Regions from separate parts of the Salmonella sp. A1325 genome, predicted to be linked through region 3. Evidence: predicted binding sites of a transcription regulator. Region 3 holds the regulator's gene; each other region holds the start of a gene.
The links. Region 3 encodes CRP, which controls carbon source genes, mostly activating them, when cyclic AMP is high. Its sites were predicted from a motif close to ATGTGANNNNNNTCACAT; they were not measured.
Positions count from the first base shown of each region.

Region 1 (2,276 bases), on a different contig from region 3:
CACGGATAACGCCGGACGTTTCGCGGGTAGAGAAGTTATCCGTGACCGAACCGGCAATGACGATCGTTTTATCGGTGATAATCGGCGGCGACGTCGGTTCATACAGTCCCGGCGTGGTGTCCGGCATATTGGTTTGCAGATTCAGGACGCCTTTATTGGCGAAGGTTTCACACAGCTTGCCGGTTTCGGCATTCACCGCGAAAAGGCGACCGTCATTGACCGGGAGGATAATGCGGCGCGGACAGTCGGCGATGACCTCCGGCGAGGCGGTATCCGCTTTGGCCTCATGATAAGAGACGCCGCGGCAGGTCACATGCTGGAAAGACGAATCGGTCTTCAACTGAGGATCAAAATGCCACTTCTCTTTACCGCTGGCGGCGTCCAGTGCGAACAGACGCTGGTGAGCCGTACACAGGTAGAGCGTATCGCCGACTTTAATCGGGGTCACTTCGTTGGTGATTTCGCCCGGATCGTTGGGTTGTTTCAGATCGCCGGTGCGGAAGACCCACGCTTCTTTCAGTTGGTGAACGTTATCCGCAGTGATCTGTTTCAGCGGCGAATAGCGTTGGCCTTCCTGATTACGTCCATAGGCCGGCCAGTCTTCGTCGGCGATCGACGAGCTTGTTGCGGCGGGCGTGGCGTCGGCGCGAAGCGTACCGTTGATCTCCTGCGGGTCGTTGAAGCCAGCCCAGGTCAGAATGCCGCCGCTAATCAGCAGCGCCACGACCAGCGCCGCCACTGCGCCGCTGGAAGGAACCACCAGCCGATGCCAGACAAACGGCAATATTAGCCAGATGCCGAAAAACACCAAAATATCGCTACGCGGCGTGAGCGCCCAGAAGTCGAACCCGACTTCCCACACGCCCCAAATCATTGTCGCCAGCAGCAAGGCGGCATACAGCCACAGCGCGGCACGTTTACTGCGCCATAGCAATCCGGCCACAACCAGCATCACGAGGCCCGCGATGGGGTAGTACCAGGAACCGCCAATAGCAACCAGCCAGACACCTCCGATAAGAAGATACAGCCCGCAAAGTGCTGCAAAGAGGGCCGTCAGCGTCACGAGTAATCGTGGCGATCGTGCGTTATTTTCTGCCATAAAAAGACACCATCCCAAATTGTTAATTTTTTAGTAGCAATTAAGTATAGGAATTAACATGTGTGATCGTCATCACAAAATGAGCTTTCTTATCAAATGCCGCGAATGAATACGTTTGCTGTTATACTGCGTGCCTTGCGCGTCAATGCGGCGTTATTAGTCACCGGCATTGAGTGATTTGTTTTTAAATCATATGGTTATAAATATGAAACATACTGTTGAAGTCATGATCCCCGAAGCGGAGATCAAAGCACGTATTGCCGAGCTGGGTCGTCAGATTACCGAACGTTATAAAGACAGCGGCAGTGAAATGGTGCTGGTAGGTCTGTTGCGTGGCTCATTTATGTTTATGGCGGACCTGTGCCGTGAAGTCCAGGTTCCTCATGAAGTCGATTTTATGACCGCCTCCAGTTATGGTAGCGGCATGTCCACCACCCGCGACGTGAAAATCCTCAAAGATCTGGATGAGGATATTCGCGGTAAAGACGTGCTGATTGTCGAAGACATTATTGATTCCGGTAATACGCTGTCGAAGGTCCGTGAAATCCTGGGCCTGCGCGAGCCGAAATCGCTGGCGATTTGTACGCTGCTGGATAAACCGTCTCGTCGCGAAGTGGACGTGCCGGTTGAGTTCGTTGGCTTTTCGATTCCGGACGAATTTGTAGTCGGTTACGGTATCGACTACGCCCAGCGTTATCGCCATCTACCGTATGTTGGTAAAGTGGTGCTGCTGGACGAGTAAGAGCAGAAATGCCGGATGGCGTCGCTAAAGCGACTTATCCGGCCTATAGCTAATGGCTTATTGGTGGGGAATGTATTTCAGACTTAGGGCGGAGATACCCTTATGATAGCCGTTCTCCAGCGTTTTTTTGTTGGTGGCGGTGACGTCAAGATCGCGCAGCAGGCCATCATTGATACTGTACGCCCAGCCGTGAATGGTCACATTCTGCCCGCGTTTCCACGCTGACTGCATAATGGTGGAATGCCCCAGGTTATAGACCTGCTCCATGACGTTCAATTCATAGAGCGCGTCCAGACGTTGCTCTTCGGGCATTTTTCCCAACAGCGAGCTATGTTTAAGCCAGATGTCGCGGATATGCAGCAGCCAGTTATTAATCAAGCCCAGCTCAGGGTTTTCTACCGCAGCCTTGATACCGCCGCAACCGGAGTGGCCGCA
Region 1 covers NZ_JAMLWO010000009.1:85,381-87,656, reverse strand. Annotated here, with positions in the region: gene NAZ64_RS17005 (glucose/quinate/shikimate family membrane-bound PQQ-dependent dehydrogenase) at 1-1,099, opposite strand, end outside; gene hpt (hypoxanthine phosphoribosyltransferase) at 1,305-1,841, shown strand; gene can (carbonate dehydratase) at 1,899-2,276, opposite strand, start outside.
Region 1: the regulator CRP is predicted to act here: its motif matches at 1,160-1,177, upstream of hpt (hypoxanthine phosphoribosyltransferase).

Region 2 (2,276 bases), on a different contig from region 3:
TCTGATATTTATCCTGCCGAAGATCTGTGGCTGGCCAACAACAATATGGGTAGCCATCTTCGTGAGATTCTGCTTTCGCTGCCCGGTAGCGCCTGGAATAAAGAAGAGTATCTCAATCTGATTGAACAATTGGATGAAGAAGGTTTTGACGATTTCACCCGCGTGCGTGAACTGTTGGGTCTGGCGACCGGAGCGGACAATGGTTGGTATACACTGCGCGTCGGCGAATTAAAAGCAATGTTAGCGTTAGCGGGCGGCGATTTGGAGCAGGCGCTAATCTGGACAGAATGGACGATGGAGTTCAATTCGTCGGTCTTTAGTCCGGCACGCGCAAACTATTACCGTTGCCTGCAAACGCTGCTGCTCCTGTCGCAAGAAGATGCGCGTCAGCCGCTGCAATATCTCAATGCTTTTATAAAAATGTATGGCGCAGAGGCTGTAGAAGCCGCCAGCGCCGCGCTTAGCGGTGAAGCGGCTTTTTATGGACTACCGGCTGTCGACCACGATCTACAAGCGTTCCCGGCGCATCAGTCCTTGTTAAAAGCGTATGATAAATTACAGCGCGCGAAAGCGGCATACTGGTCAAAATAAGGCCATATGAATGACTTAGGGTAGGTTTACCCTCTCGGCTGCGTTATATTACGGGGCACCTTTGCGGCCCCGTTTTATTTATTTTCACTAAACGGCGAAAAATGTAATAACAAGGTTAAATATTGGTTGTTGACATTAAATTAATTGACATAGTGATGTTACTTTATTTGTTGATTACTCCATATTAATTAACCGTGCAGCAGGAGGAGCCAGGAAAAAATTCAACTCTATTTATAATTTTTAAAATTTATTTTTATTAGGATAATCAAAAAGTTACACCGTAATTGCATAAAAGCCATGCGACTTACGGGCCTATAAGCCAGGCGAGATATGATCTATATCAAATTCTCATCTATAATGCTTTGTTAGTATCTCGTCGCCGACTTAATAAAGAGAGAGTTAGTGTGAAAGCTGACAACCCTTTTGACCTTTTACTCCCTGCAGCAATGGCCAAAGTGGCTGAAGAAGCAGGCGTCTATAAAGCAACGAAACATCCGCTTAAGACTTTCTATCTGGCGATTACCGCCGGCGTATTCATTTCAATTGCCTTTGTTTTTTATATTACTGCGACAACCGGTACTGGCGCGATGCCTTATGGCATGGCGAAACTTATCGGGGGTATCTGTTTCTCTTTGGGACTGATTCTCTGTGTTATTTGCGGCGCTGATCTTTTCACCTCTACTGTTCTGATCGTTGTAGCTAAAGCTAGCGGTCGCATCACCTGGGGGCAACTGGCTAAAAACTGGTTAAACGTCTATTTTGGTAACCTGATTGGCGCTCTGCTTTTCGTGTTACTGATGTGGCTTTCCGGCGAGTATATGACTGCCAACGGTCAATGGGGACTTAACGTCCTGCAAACCGCCGACCACAAAATGCACCACACTTTTATTGAAGCTGTCTGCCTCGGTATTCTGGCGAACCTGATGGTTTGTCTGGCCGTGTGGATGAGCTACTCAGGTCGTAGCCTGATGGACAAAGCGTTCATCATGGTACTGCCCGTCGCCATGTTTGTCGCCAGCGGTTTTGAGCACAGTATCGCAAACATGTTTATGATTCCTATGGGTATTGTAATACGCGATTTCGCTACACCGGAGTTTTGGACCGCAGTCGGTTCGTCTCCGGAAAGTTTTTCTCACCTGACCGTGATGAGCTTCATCACTGATAACCTGATTCCGGTCACGATCGGTAATATTATCGGCGGCGGTTTGTTGGTCGGGTTGACATACTGGGTCATTTACCTGCGTGGTAACGAGCATCATTAATCTGTTGATGCCCATTACACGCAGTAAATAAAAAATCCACTTAAGAAGGTAGGTGTTACATGTCCGAGCTTAATGAAAAGTTAGCCACAGCCTGGGAAGGTTTTACCAAAGGTGACTGGCAGAATGAAGTAAACGTCCGTGACTTCATTCAGAAAAACTACACTCCGTATGAGGGTGACGAGTCCTTCCTGGCTGGCGCTACTGACGCGACCACCAAGCTGTGGGACAGCGTAATGGAAGGCGTTAAACAGGAAAACCGCACTCACGCGCCTGTTGACTTTGACACCTCCGTTGCTTCCACCATCACTTCTCACGACGCTGGCTACATCAACAAAGCGCTTGAGAAAATTGTTGGTCTGCAGACTGAAGCTCCGCTGAAGCGTGCGATTATCCCGTTCGGCGGCATCAAAATGGTTGAAGGTT
Region 2 covers NZ_JAMLWO010000007.1:172,641-174,916, reverse strand. Annotated here, with positions in the region: gene ycaO (30S ribosomal protein S12 methylthiotransferase accessory factor YcaO) at 1-591, shown strand, start outside; gene focA (formate transporter FocA) at 996-1,853, shown strand; gene pflB (formate C-acetyltransferase) at 1,913-2,276, shown strand, end outside.
Region 2: the regulator CRP is predicted to act here: its motif matches at 920-937, upstream of focA (formate transporter FocA).

Region 3 (2,276 bases):
CACTTCATACGAATGGGTAATATTGACCGCTTTTTCCAGCATTAGCGCCACCGAGCAATATTTTTCCGCGGAGAGATCGACAGCGCGCGCGACGGCAGCCTCTTTCAGATCGCTGCCGGTAACGATAAAATGCAGATTAATGTGCGTAAACAGGCGCGGCGCGTCTTCCCGGCGCTCGGATGTCAGCTTCACTTCGCAGTTGGTGACATTCTGACGGCCCTTTTGCAGGATTGATACCACATCAATAGCGCTACATCCGCCAGCCGCCATTAATACCATCTCCATCGGACTCGGCGCTTTGTCACCGGAGTTGCCATCCATTAAAATCTGGTGGCCGGAGGAGGACTCTCCGAGGAACGTGAGCCCTTCAACCCACTTTACACGCGCTTGCATATTTCGTAACTCCAATGTTTCAATTTTCCTGAAAGATTACGCGCATACAACAAAAGTCGCAATGGAAGGCGACCTGGGTCATGCTGAAGCGAGACACCAGGAGACACACGGCGAAAGCTATGCTAAAACAGACAAGATGCTACAGTAATACATTGACGTACTGCATGTATGCAGAGGACATCACATTACAGGCTACAATCTATTTTCGTAGCCCCCTTCCCAGGTAGCGGGAAGTATATTTTTGCAACCCCAGAGACAGTGCCGTTTTCTGGCTCTGGAGACAGCTTATAACAGAGGATAACCGCGCATGGTGCTTGGCAAACCGCAAACAGACCCGACTCTTGAATGGTTCTTGTCTCATTGCCACATTCATAAGTACCCGTCAAAGAGCACGCTGATTCACCAGGGTGAAAAAGCAGAAACGCTGTACTACATCGTTAAAGGCTCCGTGGCAGTGCTGATCAAAGATGAGGAAGGGAAAGAAATGATCCTTTCTTATCTGAATCAGGGTGATTTTATTGGTGAACTGGGCCTGTTTGAAGAAGGTCAGGAACGCAGCGCCTGGGTACGTGCGAAAACCGCATGTGAGGTCGCTGAAATTTCCTACAAAAAATTTCGCCAATTAATCCAGGTCAACCCGGATATTCTGATGCGCCTCTCTTCCCAGATGGCTCGTCGCTTACAAGTCACCTCTGAAAAAGTAGGTAACCTCGCCTTCCTTGACGTCACCGGGCGTATCGCTCAGACGCTGCTGAATCTGGCGAAACAGCCCGATGCCATGACGCACCCGGATGGGATGCAGATCAAAATCACCCGTCAGGAAATCGGCCAGATCGTCGGCTGCTCCCGCGAAACCGTTGGTCGTATTTTGAAAATGCTGGAAGATCAAAACCTGATCTCCGCGCATGGCAAGACCATCGTCGTCTACGGCACCCGTTAATTCCGTCAGAATGGCGCGTTTTATCATGCGCCATTTTTGTTTGCATCGATGTGGCGAAGACTGATTTATCACCCAGAGATTAATTACGCACTACGGCAAACGCTGGTGCTGTGCCTGCCTGTGGCTGTTGGTTTATTGATAGGCCAGCTACACCTGGGCTTGCTTTTCTCTCTCGTTCCCGCCTGCTGCAACATTGCAGGTCTGGATACCCCGCACAAACGCTTTTTTAAACGCCTGATCATCGGCGCGTCGCTGTTCGCCGGATGCAGTCTGGTAACGCAACTTCTGCTGGCGGAATCCATCCCCCTGCCGTTGATCCTGACCGGGCTCACGCTGGTGCTTGGCGTGACGGCGGAAATTAGCCCGCTTCACGCGCGGCTACTGCCAGCGTCGCTGATTGCCGCCATCTTTACCCTGAGTCTTGCGGGATACATGCCCGTCTGGGAGCCACTGCTCATTTATGCGCTGGGCACGCTATGGTACGGCGTGTTTAACTGGTTTTGGTTCTGGCTATGGCGCGAACAGCCGCTGCGCGAGTCATTGAGTTTGTTATACCGTGAACTGGCCGATTATTGCGAAGCGAAATACAGCCTGCTCACCCAACATATCGATCCGGAAAAAGCGCTGCCTCCCCTGCTGATACGCCAGCAAAAAGCGGTCGATCTCATTACCCAGTGTTACCAACAGATGCATATGCTTTCGGCGCACAACAATAATGATTACAAGCGTCTACTACGGGCTTTTCAGGAAGCGATGGATTTGCAGGAGCACATCTCCGTCAGCTTGCATCAGCCGGAAGAGGTACAGAAACTGGTAGAACGCAGCCATGCGGAAGAGGTGATTCGCTGGAATGCGCAAACGGTCGCCGCCCGCCTGCGCGTGCTGGCGGATGACATTCTTTATCATCGTCTGCCGACGCGCTTCTCCATGGAAAAACAGATTG
Region 3 covers NZ_JAMLWO010000004.1:15,549-17,824, forward strand. Annotated here, with positions in the region: gene NAZ64_RS09455 (OsmC family protein) at 1-393, opposite strand, end outside; gene crp (cAMP-activated global transcriptional regulator CRP) at 701-1,333, shown strand; gene NAZ64_RS09465 (YccS/YhfK family putative transporter) at 1,382-2,276, shown strand, end outside.